4 regions of the Streptomyces sp. NPDC059994 genome follow, and region 3 is predicted to be linked to each of the others. Evidence: riboswitches for the same ligand, from Rfam matches in the RefSeq annotation. Region 3 holds a riboswitch; each other region holds the start of a gene.
The links. Region 3 has a riboswitch for cyclic di-AMP ahead of ACFWA7_RS22330 (M23 family metallopeptidase). Riboswitches for the same ligand answer to the same signal wherever they lie in the genome.
Positions count from the first base shown of each region.

Region 1: another riboswitch for cyclic di-AMP. It lies ahead of ACFWA7_RS00055 (transglycosylase SLT domain-containing protein); the one in region 3 lies ahead of ACFWA7_RS22330 (M23 family metallopeptidase).
Region 2: another riboswitch for cyclic di-AMP. It lies ahead of ACFWA7_RS36530 (peptidoglycan DD-metalloendopeptidase family protein); the one in region 3 lies ahead of ACFWA7_RS22330 (M23 family metallopeptidase).
Region 4: another riboswitch for cyclic di-AMP. It lies ahead of ACFWA7_RS31575 (M23 family metallopeptidase); the one in region 3 lies ahead of ACFWA7_RS22330 (M23 family metallopeptidase).

Region 1 covers NZ_JBHWUR010000001.1:9,737-13,938, forward strand. The annotation lists gene ACFWA7_RS00045 (beta-galactosidase trimerization domain-containing protein) at 1-316, opposite strand, end outside; gene ACFWA7_RS00050 (aldo/keto reductase) at 612-1,514, shown strand; cyclic di-AMP (ydaO/yuaA leader) riboswitch at 1,857-2,041, shown strand; gene ACFWA7_RS00055 (transglycosylase SLT domain-containing protein) at 2,046-2,882, shown strand; gene ACFWA7_RS00060 (TetR/AcrR family transcriptional regulator) at 3,017-3,610, shown strand; gene ACFWA7_RS00065 (DUF2993 domain-containing protein) at 3,604-4,202, shown strand, end outside.
Region 2 covers NZ_JBHWUR010000141.1:6,534-10,735, reverse strand. The annotation lists gene ACFWA7_RS36535 (alpha-galactosidase) at 1-1,102, shown strand, start outside; cyclic di-AMP (ydaO/yuaA leader) riboswitch at 1,488-1,653, shown strand; gene ACFWA7_RS36530 (peptidoglycan DD-metalloendopeptidase family protein) at 1,658-2,611, shown strand; gene ACFWA7_RS36525 (SGNH/GDSL hydrolase family protein) at 2,742-3,533, shown strand; gene ACFWA7_RS36520 (NAD-dependent epimerase/dehydratase family protein) at 3,734-4,202, opposite strand, start outside.
Region 3 covers NZ_JBHWUR010000046.1:8,000-12,201, forward strand. The annotation lists gene ACFWA7_RS22320 (PrsW family intramembrane metalloprotease) at 1-216, shown strand, start outside; gene ACFWA7_RS22325 (aldo/keto reductase) at 246-1,190, opposite strand; gene ACFWA7_RS22330 (M23 family metallopeptidase) at 1,276-2,355, opposite strand; cyclic di-AMP (ydaO/yuaA leader) riboswitch at 2,365-2,513, opposite strand; gene ACFWA7_RS22335 (PP2C family protein-serine/threonine phosphatase) at 2,669-3,817, opposite strand; gene ACFWA7_RS22340 (hypothetical protein) at 3,924-4,172, opposite strand.
Region 4 covers NZ_JBHWUR010000094.1:21,959-26,160, forward strand. The annotation lists gene ACFWA7_RS31565 (HPr family phosphocarrier protein) at 1-176, shown strand, start outside; gene ACFWA7_RS31570 (GntR family transcriptional regulator) at 393-1,070, opposite strand; gene ACFWA7_RS31575 (M23 family metallopeptidase) at 1,277-2,047, opposite strand; cyclic di-AMP (ydaO/yuaA leader) riboswitch at 2,061-2,221, opposite strand; gene ACFWA7_RS31580 (M16 family metallopeptidase) at 2,436-3,803, opposite strand; gene ACFWA7_RS31585 (M16 family metallopeptidase) at 3,821-4,202, opposite strand, start outside.

The DNA of each region.
Region 1 (4,202 bases), on a different contig from region 3:
TCCCGGCGGCGTGCGCCAGCTGCACAAAGCTCCTGACCTTGCCCATGTGCTCGGTGAACTGCTGGTCCGTCAGCCAGTTCGACAAGATGGTGTCGACCTCGATGACGCTCACGTTCTGCGCCTTGAGTCCGGCGATCACCGGCTTCATGTCGAGGTTCGGGTCGGCGTCGTCGTCGAAGGTGCCGTCCGCGATGCGGGCGAAGCGGGCCCATGCGGGAAAGGGGACGCCGGCGACGGGCGTGTGGGCGGTGCCGAGAGATTCGGCCCAGGCGGGGCCGGAACGCAACCCCGGAACGGGCAGCAGATTCGCCGCCATGGCCAGCCCCCCTGCACCCAGCCCCTTCCGTAATACGCTTCTTCGGCACAGTCTCCGTCTCTCGTGCATTTAACTGTCCCCCCAGTGGTGGTCGTTTCGGCTTCGGAATACCGCGCTTTCACTGCCCGTTGCCTTTCCGGGCAATCCTGTCTGATCTTTTGCAGCACCGCGTGGACTCGCGGCAACGCGGCCGAGAGGGCTCAAATGCGACGGACGCTTTCCGGCCGTACTTCTCCCGGGAAGCGGTGGAGTTCGGTCGTTTCGGCGACGCGAGCGCGGATGGCAGACTGCGATCATGAATACGGAGACGATCAACGCGGCGGCCGCGGGCGCCTGGAAACTCGGTGACCTGTCGGTCAACCGGCTGGGATTCGGCGCGATGCGCCTCACCGGCAGCGCCGCGTTCGACCTCGGCACGCCCAGCGACCGCGAGCGGTCCATCGGCGTGCTGCGGCGCGCGGTCGAACTCGGCGTCAACCACATCGACACCGCGGCCTTCTACTTCTCCCGGCTCCGGTCCGCCAACGAACTCATCAACCGGGCGCTGGCGCCCTACCCGGACGATCTGGTCATCGTCACCAAGGTCGGTCCGGGGCGCGACGCGTCGGGCGAGTGGCTGTCCTGGGCCACGCCGGAGCAGCTGCGCGGCCAGGTCGAGGAGAACCTGCGCCAGCTCGGCCGCGACCACCTCGATGTGGTCAACCTGCGCCTCAACGGGCCGGGTTCGCTCGCCGAACACTTCGGCGCACTGGCCGAGCTGCGCGACGCCGGACTCATCCGCCACCTGGGCATCTCCAACATCGCCCCCGAGCACCTCGCCGAGGCCCAGGCCATCGCGCCGGTGGTCTGTGTGCAGAACCGGTACGGCCTGGACAGCCGGCGTACGGGCTCCGACGAGGTGCTGCGGCTCTGCGGGGAGCAGGGCATCGCGTTCGTCCCGTTCTTCGCCATCGCCGGGGAGGGGCGCGAGAGCGGTGCGGGACAGGGGGGCGGCACGGACAGTGAGGCGGTCCTCGCGGTCGCCCGCGCTCACGGGGTGACGTCCGCGCAGGTCCGCCTCGCGTGGACGCTGCGGCAGGGCGAGCACGTGCTGGCCATCCCCGGCACCGGCAACCCGGACCACCTGGTGGAGAACGTGGCCGCGGGCGCGCTGCGGCTCACGGACGAGGAGATGGAGCTGCTCGGGTCCCCGAGCTGAGGCTGCCGGACCCCTCGCTCGATGTCCGAAATGAACCCCAGAGGGGCAGTTTCCCTTCTATGTCGCCAATCTAGTCATTAGGAATGATAGGGCGGCTTAAGATTTTGTTTGGGCAGTGTCGGTGGAATTGCTATTACCGGCGCAAGGAGTGAATTGGGTCACGCGCCCCCCTTGTCGGCGGGCGCCCCGCGACGCGCGCATTCCGTTTCGTGCGGGGCGAGTTGGGGGTGCGGGGAGGCAGGGTCCCGCATTTCCCGCCCCTGGTGGATCTTTCTCGCGGCTGCCGTGGTGAATTGAGGTCTTGTTTCGGCCAGTCCTATTCGTTTACGGTCACCGTCAAATCCGGATGGACCGCCGAATCCTGCCGCTGTCCGGAAACCTCCCACACACGAAATGGCAGGAGCGGGGGAACCAGGTAGGCCGCCGAATCCGGAGACGGAACGGCTCGGGGTGAAGCCGCGTGCGCCGCGGCCGGGCAGCTCTCGCCCGAACCCGACAGCTCACCTCGCAGGCGAAGGAGAGGAATTCGCCATGCCCGCAACGGGTAAGCACCGCCGCCCCAAGTCCCGCACCCTGACCCGGGGCATCGCCGCCGTGGGTACGGGTGGCGCCGCGCTCATCATTCCGGTGATCGGCGCCACCAGCGCCGGTGCCGCACCTTCGGCGGCGCCGCACTCCGGCACCGCCGCGAAGTCCGCGCCCGCCGTCGCGGCCGCCGCGAAGGGCACGGTGTCCGCCAAGCCGATCGTGGCGAAGAAGGCCGCCGCGACGACCTACTCCGTCGTCGCCGGGGACTCCCTCTCCAAGATCGCCCAGGACCTCGACGTCAACGGCGGCTGGAAGAAGCTGTACCAGGACAACCGCCAGGCCATCGGCGGCAACCCGGCCCTGATCCACCCCGGCCTCGAACTGGCGGTGGGCAAGAAGGCGAAGGCTCCGGCGGCGTCCGCCGGCCGTACGGCCACCTCGGCCCGGGCCGACCGTTCGGCCCGTACGACCACGCTGCCCCAGCAGGCGACGGCCGCCGTGGCGAAGAAGGCGACGTACTCCGACAACCTGGACGGCTGGATCCGGCAGTCCCTGGACATCATGGCCCAGCACGGCATCCCCGGCTCCTACGACGGCATCTACCGCAACATCATGCGCGAGTCGTCGGGCAACCCGCTGGCCATCAACAACTGGGACTCCAACGCCGTGGCCGGCACGCCCTCCAAGGGCCTCCTCCAGGTCATCGACCCCACCTTCCAGGCCTTCCACGTCGCCGGCACGTCGACGGACAGCTACGACCCCGTCGCCAACATCGTCGCCGCGTGCAACTACGCGGCCAACACGTACGGCTCGATCGACAACGTGAACGGCGCGTACTGACGGCGGCCGACGGGTCGACGGCGGCCTCCGGTCGACTACCGAGGAGGGGACGGCCGGGGTGGCAGACCATCTGGTCCATCATGGACCAGATGGTCTGTTACGGTGAGCCGACCAGGCTCAGGGGAGGACCCGTCATGCCACGCCCGACGCGCGCCGAGCTCGACGCCGAGATCGTCGAAGCCGCCGCCGAGCTCTTCACCGCGCAGGGCTACCTCGGCACCTCGGTGCAGGAGATCGCGGACCGGGTCGGCTACTCGAAGACCGGGCTGCTGCACCGGTTCCCCTCCAAGGAGCGGCTGCTCGCGGCGACGCTCATCGGGCCGCTGACCGAGTTCGCCGCCCTGCGCGCCACCTGGAGCGCCCTGCCGGACGGCCCCGAGCGGCACCGGCGGGCCTCGGCCGATCTGGTCGACCTGGCGCTGCGCCACCGCTCCCGGCTCGCCCTGCTCTTCAACTCCGGGCTGCCGGTGCTGCCCGGCGCGCTCGCCGGAGTGGAGGGCATGGGGGATCTGGGCGACCACCGCACCGAGACCCTCGCCGCCTTCGCGGACCCTGATGACCTGGAAGGCACGATCCGGGCGCAGCTGGCCGTGACCGGCCTGGTCAGCACCGTCGCCGCACGCCAGGACGTACCGGATGGGCTGCTGCGCGCCCCGCTGCTGCGGGCCTTCCGCGCCGCGTGCGGGATCTCCGCGCACCCCGTACTCCGCGGGGGTTCCGCATGCTGAGGCCGCGGGCTGTGGCGGGCCGGGCGCTTCGGGGGTGGCGGAAGTACGCCGTCGCCGCGGTCGTCCTGGCCGGGCTGGGCGTGGCGGGAGACCGGGCCGCGACCGCCTGGACGGAACACCGTACGGCCGACGCGTTCCAGAAGGCCCAGGGGCTCAAGGCCGCGCCGCACGTGCAGGTGCACGGCTTTCCCGTACTGGCCCAGCTGGCCGGGGGCACGCTCGACCGCGTCGACATCGAAGCCTCCGACATCCCCGCGGGCCGCGACGGCGGCAGGCTCCCGATCACCACGCTGAACGTCGAGCTCGACCGTCTGCGCCGCTCCTCGGACGCCTCCGAGGCCCACGCCGCCTCCGCCAAGGCCACCGCCTTCGTGTCCTACCAGGACCTGTCCGCCGCGCTCGGCGTCGAGGTCGGCTACAGCCAGGACAGTACGAAGGCCGAGCCGCGCGTCGTGGCCACCGCGAGCCTGCCGTTGGTCGGCAAGGCCACGGCCAGCGCACGGGTCGACGTGGCGGGCGACCACGCGCTCGCCTTCCGGTCCGTGAAGGTGGGCGACGGCCTGCCGAAGGCGATGCGGACGATCGTCACCGG
Region 2 (4,202 bases), on a different contig from region 3:
GTTCGTCATCGACGACGGCTGGTTCGGGGACCGCACCCATGACGCGGCCGGGCTCGGCGACTGGACGCCCAACCCCGAGCGCTTCCCCGGCGGCCTCAAGCCGCTGGCCGACGAAGTGCACGCGCTGGGCATGCGGTTCGGGATCTGGGTCGAGCCGGAGATGGTCAACGCCGACAGCGCGCTGTACCGGGCGCACCCGGAGTGGGTGCAGCACCAGAGCGGACGCCGGCGCACCGAGTTCCGCAACCAGCTCGTGCTCAACCTGGCCCGCCCGGACGTCCAGGAGTACCTCTGGGAGCAGCTGGACGGACTCCTTTCGAGCGCGCCCGTCGACTATGTGAAGTGGGACTTCAACCGCTGCTTCACCGACGCGGGCTGGCCCGGCGAGGAGTATCCGCAGAAGCTCTGGATCGAGCATGTCCGGGCGCTGTACGGCCTGTTGGACCGGCTGCGGGCCGCGCACCCCTCGGTCGACTTCGAGTCCTGCTCGGGCGGCGGCGGCCGGATCGACCTCGGCATCCTCTCCCGTACGGACCAGGTGTGGACCTCCGACAACACCGACCCGCTGGACCGGCTCGCCATCCAGGACGGCTTCAGCCAGCTGCACCCGGCCCGGGTCATGGCCGCCTGGGTCACCGACAGCCCCAACACCCTGCTCAACGGCCGCCGCAGCAGCCTGCGCTTCCGCTTTGTGAGCGCGATGGCCGGAGCGCTCGGCATCGGCGGCGACCTCACCCGATGGAGCGAGGCCGAACTGGCCGAGGCGCGCGGGTGGGTGGAGCTGTACAAGGCGATCCGGCCGGTGGTGCAGCTCGGGGCCCAGTACCGGCTGCGGCCGCCGCGCGGGGGGCTCAGCGCCGTCCAGTACGTACGCGGCGACGACACCGTGGTCCTCGCCCATCTCCAGGCCCAGCGCTACGGCGAGCGTCCCCCGGCCGTACGGCTGCGCGGCCTGGACCCGGCGGCGGCCTATCGGTGCCTCGACACCGGGGCCGTACACAGGGGAGCGGTATTGCTGCACCGGGGTCTGGACACCGGGCTGCGGGGCGATCTTGATGCGGCGGTGTTCCGTTTCCGGCGGCTTGGCGAACTCCCGGCATAAGGAATTCGCGTTCTTGGCGCACTGAAGATCTCCATCGGGATGCACTGACCAAAAGTGGACAGAAGGGTGATAGGTGGCGGGAAGGGGTGAATCGACTAGAACTTTCACCCGGATTGGGCGATTTGATGGCTCCTGTCCATCTCCCTGGCGGGAAGGGGAGGTTGCCCGTGAGCAGCGTCATACCCGTGACGTTCCGTGGTGGCAGCCCCGAATGAATCCCCCGTTCCGGCGGGGCCTGTTGGGAATTCCGGTCGACGCAGGGTGACCGGAATTCCCGGAGGAATTCCCGGCCGGGAATGCCGAAGGCGAATGGGTACTTGTCGTGACCCACCGGGCTCGCTTACGGTCACCGCAATCCGGGTGGACCGCCGAATCCTGCCACCGCTCGGAATCCGCACCCATCCACGCGTGGCAGGAGCGGGGGACCCAGGTAAGCGCCGTCCGGAACTCCGGCACGGCTCGGGGTGAAGCCGGAACACCGCACGCGGTGCCCGGCCGGGCAGCTCCAGCCCGAACCCGACAGCTCACCTCGCAGGCGCCGGAGAGGAATCCGCCATGCCCGCGAAGGGTAAGCACCGCCGTCCCAAGTCCAGCCCGATATCCCGGGGCATGGTCGCCGCCGGTACGGGCGGCGCCGCGCTCGCCATCCCGCTGCTGGGCGCCACCGGCGCGCACGCCGCGGTGAAGACCGCCGCCCCCGCCACCGCGCCCCAGCAGGCCGTCCGCGCCGCCGGGACCTTCACCGCCGCTCCGGCCGCCGCCCCGCAGGCCGTGCCCACCACGTACAAGGTCAAGAGCGGCGACTGCCTGTCGCAGATCGCCCAGGACCACCGGCTCGGCGGCTGGCAGCGGCTCTACAAGGACAACCGCGAGGTCGTCGGCTCCGACCCGGCGCTGATCCGCCCGGGCATGAAGCTCACCCTCGGGGCCAAGGCCCCGGGCGGCGGCGCGTCGCACGGCTCCGCCAAGGCGAGCGGTTCGCACGCCTCCGGTACGAAGAAGTCCGCCCCCCGCACGCCGAAGTCCTCCCCGGCCGCCTCCGCCCCCAAGGCGGCCGCCGCCGACACCTCCTCGTCCGCCACCGCGAACCAGGGCTCCGCCTCCGGCTTCCGCGCGCCGCTCGACAGCGTGAGCATCGGCACCCCGTACCGCATGGCCGGATCCATGTGGTCCAGCGGCTACCACACGGGCGTCGACTTCGCGGCCGACACCGGCACCACGGTGAAGGCGGTCGGCGCGGGCACGGTCGTCTCGGCCGGCTGGGGCGGCGCGTACGGCAACCAGGTCGTCATCCGGCACGCCGACGGCATGTACTCCCAGTACGCCCACCTCTCGCAGTTCTCCGTCTCGGCCGGGCAGACCGTGACCGAGGGCCAGCAGCTCGGGCTCTCCGGCGCCACCGGCAACGTCACCGGCCCGCACCTGCACTTCGAGATCCGCACCACGCCCGACTACGGCTCCGACGTCGACCCGCTCGCCTACCTCCGCCAGCAGGGCGCGAACCTCTGACGGCCGTTTGCCCGTCGGTAATTGGCGCGTATTCCCGCTGCGGGAAACTGACCGGGTGGTCTATATCACCCATCGTCAACCCCTCCTTACGGTCGCGTAGGTCACACCCATAAGGGAAAGATGTGGTCTCGTGGCAGACGATTCGAGATCATTCAGCAGCGGTACGTTCGGGTCGTACACGGCGCTCGGCGACAGCTTCACGGAAGGCGTCGGCGACCCCGGCCCGGACGGGGCGTTCGTCGGCTGGGCGGACAGGTTCGCCGTGCTACTGGCAGACCAGCGACCGGAGGGGGCCTTTCGCTACGCTAATCTCGCGGTCCGCGGCAGGCTCCTCGACCAGATCGTCGAGGAGCAGGTGCCGCGGGCCAAGGAGCTCGCGCCCGACCTGGTGAGCTTCTGCGCGGGGGGCAACGACATCATCCGGCCGGGCAGCGACCCGGACGACGTGGCCGAGCGCTTCGAGCGCGCCGTGGCCGACTTGAAGAGCGCGATCCCGACGGTCATGGTGACCACCGGGTTCGACACGCGCGGGGTGCCGGTCTTCAAGCATCTGCGGGGCAAGGTCGCCACATACACCGCGCACGTGCGCTCCATCGCGGACCGCTACGGGTGCCCGGTGCTCGACCTGTGGTCGCTCAAGTCCGTTCAGGACAGGCGGGCGTGGGACGGCGACCGGCTGCATCTGTCGCCGGAGGGGCACACCCGGGTCGCACTGCGCGCCGCCCAGGTGCTCGGGCTGCAGATCCCGGCCGACCCGGACCAGGCGTGGCCCCCGCTGCCGCCGCGCAACACCCTGGACGTGCGGCGCGACGACATCCACTGGGCGCGCGAGCACCTGGTGCCGTGGATCGGACGACGGCTGCGCGGCGAGAGCTCGGGCGACCACGTGGAGCCCAAGCGCCCGGATCTGCTGCCTCTCTGACGCATCATCAGCTCCGTATCGGAGCAGCTTTCCTCGGAGCAGCTTTCCTCGGTGCGGTGCGGTGCGGTGCGGTGCGGCCCCGCGCCCCTATAGGGGTGCGGGGCTGTGGCATGTGCGGCTCTGCCGGGACGGGGGTCGCCCTGTTCGAGCGAAGCCGCGAACTTGGGGGAGCGGCCAGCCACAGACGGCCCGCAGCCGAATCACCGCTGCGCCAGCAGCCTCCGCTCCGTCTCCGGGTCGAGTCCGACCCGGGGGCGGTCCGGCCGCTGCGGAGCCTCGCCGCCGATCGATTCGAGCCAGGCCCAGGTGTCGGCGACCGTCTCCTCGACGGGACGGCAGCGCAGCCCCGACAGCACGGCCTTCCATACGTTCGAGCCGTGCATCGTGCGGTGCAGCTCGCCCGGCGGAATCCACACCGGCAGGTGGTTCCAGGGCTCGACCCCGGCGGCCAGGATCGCCTCCGGGTCCGTCCAGCGCAGCTCCGCGCCGCCGCCGGTGACCCGTACGCATGCCTCAAGGAGCTCGCCCATGGTGGTGTGGTCCGGCGGGGAGACCAGGTTGTACGGGCCGCAGAGCCCGAAGTCGGCCGCGCTCACGATCCACTCCGCCAGGTCCCGGGCGTCGATGAACTGGACCGGCAGATCGCGCGGCCCCGGCGCGAGCACCTCG
Region 3 (4,202 bases):
GCCGGCCCGGACTTCACGGCCCGCGAGCAGGAGCTGCTGCACCACCTGTGGGAGCGCAGGGAGGTGGCCGGGCCCGCGCTGCACTACGCGGCGGGCGCGGCGGGCCGCATCTGGATCCCGGCTCAGCCGTACCCGTACGGACACCAGGCGCCGTACGGACAGCAGACTCCTTACGGGTACAACCAGTCCTCCCCGTACAACCCCTATCTGCGCTGAAGGCGCTGAAAGCGCCGGGGCGCGGGGAGCTACGCCGAGGCGGTCCTCAGCTCGCTCAGCTCCGCGTCCGTGAGCTCCAGGTCCGCGACCGCGAGGAGCGCGGGCAGCTGCTCGACCGTACGGGCCGAGGCGATCGGGGCGACCACGGTCGGCTGGGCGGCGAGCCAGGCGAGCGCGACGCTCGCGGGCTCGGCGCCGTGCGCCCGCGCGACGCGGTCGAGCGCGGCCAGCACCTTCGCGCCCCGGTCGGTCTCCAGGTGCTTGGCGGCGCTCCCGGCCCGCGCGCTCTGCACGGTCTGTCCCGGGCGGTACTTGCCGGTGAGGAACCCGGCGGCGAGCGAGAAGTAGGGGACGGCGGCCAGCCCCGAGCGGGCGGCGGTGTCCTGGAGGCGGCCCTCGTAGGTGCCGCGCGAGACCAGGTTGTAGTGCGGCTGGAGGGCGACGTACTTGGCCAGGCCCTCGCGGTCGGAGAAGTCCAGCGAGTCCCTGAGCCGCTCCGGGGAGATGTTGGAGGCGGCGACGGCGCGCACCTTGCCGTCCTGCACCAGCTGGTCGAGGGCGGTGACGATCTCCTCGACCGGGACGGACTCGTCGTCGAAGTGCGTGTAGTACAGGTCGATGTAGTCGGTGCCCAGCCGGCGCAGCGAGGCCTCGGCGGCGGCCTTGATGGTGGCGGCCGCGAGCCCCTTGAAGCCGGGGTGTGCGCCCGCCTTCGTGGCGACGACGACGTCCGCGCGGTTGCCGCGCGCCGCCAGCCACTTGCCGATGATCTTCTCGGACTCGCCGCCCTCGTTGCCGGGGATCCAGGACGAGTACGTGTCGGCCGTGTCCACGAAGTTGCCGCCCGCCTCGGTGTACGCGTCGAGCACCGCGAACGACGCGGCCTCGTCGGCGGTCCAGCCGAAGACGTTGCCGCCGAGGGCGAGCGGGAAGACGGAGAGGTCGGAGGCGCCCAGGGGGCGCAGAGAGGTCATAGGGGGTGAACGGGCGGGCGGTGCGCGGCTATTCCGCGCCCCCGCCCACGCCCCCGCCCACGCCCCCGCCCACGGCGAGCACGCCCTACGGATTGAGGCCCTTCGACTGCAGCCACGCCATCGGGTCGATGCCCGTGCCGCCCGGGGTGTGCACCTCCAGGTGCAGATGCGGGCCCGTCACGTTGCCGGTGGCGCCGACGCGGCCGATCGTCTCGCCGGTCGTCACCTTCTGGCCCGCGCTGACCGCGATCGAGGACTGGTGGCAGTACCAGAGCTCCGAGCCGTCCTCCAGCTCGATGACCGTGCGGTAGCCGTACGAGCCGGACCAGCCCGCCGACTTGACCGTGCCGCCGTGTATCGCCTTGAGCGGGGTGCCGGTGGGGGCGGCGAAGTCGAGGCCGGTGTGGTGGCCGGAGGACCACATCGAGCCGGCCTCGCCGAACGTCGAGGTGATCGTGTACGAGGCGACAGGGAGCGAGAAGCTCTTGGCGAGCTCGGCCAGACGCTCCTCCTCCGCCTTCTTCGCGGCGGCCTCCTCGGCGGCCTTCTTCGCGGCCGCCGCCTTCTGCGCCGCGGCGCTCTGCGCGGCCTTCGCCTCGGCCGCCGCCTGCTGGGACGCGGCCTTCTCGGCGACCGCCTTCGCCTCGGCCTCGGCGTCGTTCTGCTGCTGCTCGGCCTGCTGGAGGATGCGGGTGCGCAGGGCCTCGCCGGCGCCGGTGGCACCCTGTTCGGCGTCGGCCCGGGAGACGCCCGCCATGGTGAGGGGGGCGCTCGCGACGGCTCTGTCGGCCTGGGCGGCCGGGGAGGCGTCGGGCTTCTCGTCGCCCGCGATGTCGGAGATCAGCGTGCCCACGCCCGGCAGGGACTTGACGTCGGGGAGGTTGTCCGCGACCGAGTCGGGCAGGGATATGGAGACCGGCGGCTTGCTCTGCGCGCTGGCCATGCCGCCCGCGCCGACGGCCGCGATGACGCCTACGCCGAGGACGGTGGAGCTGCGGGCGAGCCCGCCGCGCTGCTTGGCGACGCGGTGCCTGCCGCGCACGGAGGCGACCGATTCCTCGGTGGGGTTCCACTCCTCCCACACCTCGGTGTCACCGGGCGCGGTCCCGTACAGGGAGACAGGGGGAACCGGCTGGGTGCCGAGGGCAGGCTCGTTGGACGCCACGGGGGCGCTCCTTTCCTTCCTTCTCGCCTACCGGGTTAGCTGACGGGTTCGGAGCAGGAAGGTCTCCTACGGGCACCTCTTCGAAGGTGCAAAGGTGCCCGATTCACCCCAAGTTGGTGGTTCCCCGGTTCCCTTTCGGGATTCGGCGCGTGCGCACGGTGCCGCCTCTGCGACGGCTGGGACGACCGCGCTGCGTTATCGAACGTTAATAGACAGGGGGACCGGATTCCAAGCAGTTCCCCCTGATCGTCGGGGACAACAGTTGACGATGCGTCAGTTGCTGTGCACAGGGGGGTTGTTCGGCTACACAACGTCACGGCACCACGGGCATCGTCCGCCGCCGCTCCGGCTGCCGCACCCCCGGCCGCCCCACCGCGAGCAGCGCCATGTCGTCGTTCGCGCCCCCGCCCGTATGTCTGCGCACATCGTCGATCAGCGCGTCCAGGACCCGGTCGGGCCCCGGGAAGATACGGCCGCGCAGCCGCTCGTGCGGGTCGTAGAAGACCCCCGGCGGCTCCACCGAGCGGGCCTCGGAGAGGCCGTCGGTGTAGAAGAGCAGCGTCGCCCCGGCCGGGAAGGGGTACGCGTCCGCCCGGTCCGGCCACACCCCCAGGTCCGCCATCCCCAGCGGCAGCGCGGGATCGGACGGGGTGAGCGCGTCCAGGGCCCCGTCGGCGTGGAGCAGCAGCGGCTCGGGGTGGCCCCGGTTCACCAGCCGTACGGCCCCGGCGCCGCGCGGGATCTCGGCGAGCACGGCAGTGGTGAACCCCTCGACGGCGTCCAGGCCGTCGCGCCGGGTGCCCTCCCGGGTCAGCGCGCGCTCCAGGCGCCCGGCCACGGCCTCCAGGGTCGACTCCTGCTCGGCCGCCTCCCGGAACGCCCCGATGACCACGGCCACCGCCTCCACCGCCTCCAGGCCCTTGCCCCGCACGTCCCCGACGACCAGGCGCACCCCGTACGGCGTGTCCTGGACGGCGAAGAGGTCCCCGCCGATGAAGGCACCGGCCTGGGCCGCCTCGTACCGCGCGGCCACCTGGAGGCCCCCGATGCGCTCGGCGGGCGTCGGCAGCACGGCGCGCTGGGCGGTCTCCGCGATGACCCGGGCCGAGGCGAGGCGTTCGCCGCTGCGGCGCAGCATGCGGTTGATGAAGAGGGCGAGGGCGCCGACGGTGGTGACGGTGAACAGCTCGCTGACCGCCTCGCCCGTGCTGGGGATGTCGTGCAGATACTCCGTGAGCAGCACCGCCCCGACCGCCGAGGCGCCCGCGACGGCGGTGCCGGCCGGCCCGAAGAAGGGGGCCGCGATCAGCGGCGCGGCCGCGAAGAGGGCGGCGGCGGTCAGATCGGGCGGCGTCGCCGCGTCGAGAACGACCCCGGCGACCAGGAGCAGCGCGGGCAGGACGCGCACCAGGCCGAGGCGCCGGGAGCCCTCCCGGCCGCCGCCGTCCGATCGCTGCCGCACCTGTCGTCTCCTGCCCGTCCGCAGGGCCGCCGACGTTCCGCGCCCCACCCAGGGTGCCCGGCTCCGCCGCGCGCGGCGAGCCCACCTCGGCCAACCGGGTGCGGCCTCAGTGCCGGTCGGCGCCCGTCGCGATCAGCCGGGCCCGGCATCGGCGGGGCCCGGCCCGGCCCCGTACACAGGTCCCCCGGGCGTGCCGCCGGGCCGCCGGATCGCCGTGCACGGAGGGGACGCCGCCCTTCGTGTACGGGGGCGCGGTCACCCAGGGCGCGGGCGGCGACAGGGGCAGCGACAGCGGCAGGGACAGCGGCAGGGACAGACACATCAGCAGCGCGCACAGGCCGATGAACAGCGGCACGGCCGGCACCTTCCGCCGCGTCGCCGCTCG
Region 4 (4,202 bases), on a different contig from region 3:
CCAAGGCCGACGGCAACCCGGTCAACGCCGCCTCCATGCTCGCGGTGCTCGGCCTGGGTGCGCAGGGCGGCGAGGAGATCGTGCTGGCTTCCGAGGCGGAGGGCGCCGAGGCGGCCCTGGACCGTCTGGCGAAGCTGGTCGAGGCGGGCCTTGAGGAGCTCCCCGAGACCGTCTGACCGCACCCGGTCGGCCGAACCCCGGCCCGGCCGGCGCGTCACCGCACTTCGCGAAACGGAGCCGCGGATCCTGAATTCAGGGTCCGCGGCTCCTTTCCTTTTAAGCGGGTGGTGCGGGTTGCGCGAACCTCTTACCCGCGCCGCTGCTTTCCGGCGGCGATTTCGGGCAGCGCGAAAAAACCCCGCCGAATCACCCCTTTGTATACGGCGACCCCGTTAAGCGCGGGCGCTCGCGGTGTTTACGGCATGTTGCGAAGTCCTCACGTCCACCGGGCGCCGCAGGCGATAGGCGGAAAACGCGCGGTCGGCGTGGTGGGCGGCCAGCGATCTGGCCCGCTCGGCGTCACCGCGCGCCAGCGCGTCCACGATCGCCCCGTGCTCCGCCCAGCACTCGGCGGGCAGCGCGGGCTGCTCCACCACGTACATCCAGGCGATCTTGTGCCGTAGCTGGGTGAGCAGCGAGATGAGGCCGGGGCTGCCGGAGGCCTGGGCCAGCGTCTCGTGGAACCAGCCGCCCAGCGAGCGCAGATCCTCGCCCTGGGTCCGCCGGATGCGGTCCTGGCCCAGCCTGACCAGGCCGCGCAGCACCTTGAGATGGGCCTCGGTGCGCCGGGCGGCCGCCCGCGAGGCGGCCAGCGGCTCCAGCATCGCGCGCAGTTCGAGCAGGTCGGCGGCCTCCTGCTCGGTCGGCTCGGCGACACAGGCCCCGGCGTGCCGGCGCGTGGTGACGAACCCCTCGGACTCCAGCGTGCGCAGCGCCTCGCGAACCGGGACGCGCGAGACCCCGTACCGCCGGGCGAGCACTTCCTCGGTGAGCCGGCTGCCGCGCGCGAAGAGTCCCGCGACGATGTCGTCGCGGATTGCCGTGCATACCGATTGCGCTGGAATGCGCATGACAGAACCTCCGCCTTAATCCCCGCGAAACGCGGTCGATCGACGCCTGTTCGGTGACTCTATTCGAGCGGTTGTTAATTCCCGGTGACATGCCGTATGCAATGCATATCTTTTGGCCACGGACGGCTCCCGGCGCGCCCGACGGCGACGCCGAAGCCCCCGGCGCGGACGCCGGGGGCTTCGGTGGAGGTTCGGGGACGGCCGCGTCAGACGTTGACGCCGCGCGAGCGCAGATACGCGATCGGGTCGATGTCCGAGCCGTACGACGAGCCCGTGCGGGCCTCGAAGTGGAGGTGCGGGCCGGTGGTGTTGCCGGTGTCGCCGGAGATGCCGATCTGCTGGCCCGGCTCGACGCGCTGGCCGACGGAGACGCCGATGGACGACAGGTGGCCGTACTGCGTGTACGTGCCGTCGTTCATGCGGATGACGATGTTGTTGCCGTAGGCGCCGCCCCAGCCCGCCTCGACGACGGTGCCCAGGCCGACGGCGTGCACCGAGGTGCCCTCGCCCGCGTGGAAGTCGATGCCGGTGTGGCTGCCGGAGGACCAGATCGAGCCGCCGGTCTTGTAGCCGGTGGAGACGTAACTGCCGTCGATCGGGGCGACGAAGGAGTTGAGGCGCTTGCGCTCGGCCTCGCGGGCGGCGCGCTCCTTGGCGGCGCGCTCCTCCTTGGCCTTCGCCTCGGCCTTGCGCTTCGCCTCGGCGGCGGCGCGGGCCTTGTCGGCGGCGTGCTTCTGGGCGGCGGCCTGGGCGTCGATGCGGTCGGCGAGGGAGTCGCCGATCACGATCGCCTGGGTGATGCCGGTGTCCTCGACGGAGGCCGCGGCGGGCGCCGAGGTCTCGGCGGCCAGGGCCGGGGAGGCGAGAGTGCCCACGACTCCGGCGGTGGCGAGAGTGGCGATGCCCGCTATGTTCGCGCTCTTGCGCGACATGGCGCTCGGACGACGGTGCTTCCCGGTGGCACGGGTGAACGCCATGAAGGGGCGGTGTCCTTTCCTTCCATCTCGCCTACCGGGTTAGCTGACGGGTTCGGAGCTGGAAGGTCTCCTACGGGCTCCTCCGCGGGCGGAGGCGTCCGATTCACCCCAGGGACTGAGTGGGTCCCCGGCTCCCCTGGCTCGCGCCAGTTGGGGACTCGGCGATCGCTGTCCGGTGCCGCGGCTGCGACGGGTGGTAACGGACAGCGCGACTGACGCTAGACGGCTGATCTTTCAATCACCAAACAGACACGTCTTTTTGTTGCCCACGCCACATGACAGACAGGCAACCTCCCCAACAAATCGGACATAAAGGAGGACCCCGGCGGCACATCGGCCACCGGGGTCCTCCTCCCACGCACGCGCCCGCGCGCGCCGGTCCGCTCAATCAGCCCGCGACGACGGTGACTTCACCGATGCCGAGCGCCTTGACGGGCTCCTCGATCTGCGCCGCGTCCCCGACGAGGACGGTCACCAGACGGTCCACCGGGAAGGCGCTGACGACCGCCGCGGTGGCCTCCACGGTGCCCGTGTCGGCCAGCAGCGCGTACAACTGCGCCTGGAAGTCGTCCGGGAGGTGCTGCTCGACCTGGTCGGCCAGCGTCCCGGCGACGGCGGCCGCCGTCTCGTACCTGAGCGGGGCCACGCCCACCAGGTTCTGCACGGCGGTCTCCCGCTCGGCGTCCGTGAGCCCCTCGGCGGCGAGCTTGCGCAGCACCGTCCACAGGTCGTCGAGGGCCGGGCCGGTGTTGGGCGTGTCCACCGAGCCGCTGATGGCGAGCATGGCCGCGCCGGTGCCCTCCGCGCCGGAGCGCAGCACCTGACCGTACGCACGCACTCCGTACGTGTAGCCCTTCTCCTCGCGCAGGACGCGGTCCAGGCGGGAGGTGAGCGTGCCGCCCAGGCAGTACGTCCCGAGGACCTGGGCGGGCCAGACGCGGTCGTGGCGGTCCGGGCCGATCCGGCCGATCAGCAACTGCGTCTGGACGGCGCCGGGCCGGTCGACGATGACCACGCGGCCGGTGTCGTCGGCGGTGACCGGGGGCATCGGGCGCTCCTCGGCCGGGGTGCCGGTCCAGGCGCCCAGGGTGTCCGCCAGGATCGCGTCCAGGTCGGTGGCGCCCAGGTCGCCCACGATCACGGCGGTGGCCGCCGCCGGGCGTACATACGCCTCGTAGAAGGCCCGCACCGCTCCCGCGTCGATCCGCGTGACGGTCTCCTCGGTGCCCTGGCGCGGGCGCGACATGCGCGCGGTGGCCGGGAAGAGCTCCCTGGAGAGCTGCTGGGCGGCGCGGCGGGCCGGGTTGGCCAGCTCGTGCGGGATCTCGTCCAGGCGGTTGCGGACCAGCCGGTCGACCTCCGCGTCGGCGAACGCGGGGGCGCGCAGCGCCTCCGCGAGCAGGCCGAGCGCCTTGGCCAGCCGGGAGACCGGCACCTCCAGGGAGACCCGCACGCCCGGGTGGTCCGCGTGCGCGTCCAGGGTGGCGCCGCAGCGCTCCAGGTCGGCGGCGAACTCCTCGGCGGAGCGCTTGTCGGTGCCCTCGGAGAACGCGCGCGCCATGATCATGGCGACGCCGTCCAGGCCCGCCGGCTCGGCGTCCAGCGGGGCGGCGAGGAAGATCTCGACGGCCACGACCTGCTGGCCGGGGCGGTCGCAGCGCAGCACGGTGAGCCCGTTGGGCAGGGTGGCGCGGCCGGGGGCGGGGAACGCCCAGGGACGCGCGGTGCCGGCGGCCGGCTGGGGGTGGAACTGCATGGTCACGCCGGTCTCGCTCACTGCTCTGCTCCCTCTGCGTCGGCGTCGGCCGCGTCGTCTGCTTCGGCGGTGGTCGGCTCGTACACCAGCACCGCCCTGTTGTCCGGGCGCAGGGTGGCCCGGGCCGCGTCCCGCACCTCCTCGGCGGTGATGTCGAGCACCCGGTCGACGGCGGTCAGGGCGAGCTGGGGGTCACCGAACAGCACCGCGTACCTGCAGAGTTCGTCGGCGCGGCCCGCGACCGTGCCGAGCCGGTCCAGCCACTCGCGCTCCAGCTGGGCCTGGGCGCGCTCCATCTCCTCGGCCGTGGGGCCCTCTTCGGCGAACCGGGCCAGCTCGTCGTCGACGGCCGACTCGATGTCGGGGACCTCGACGCCGCCGGACGTCTTGACGTCCAGC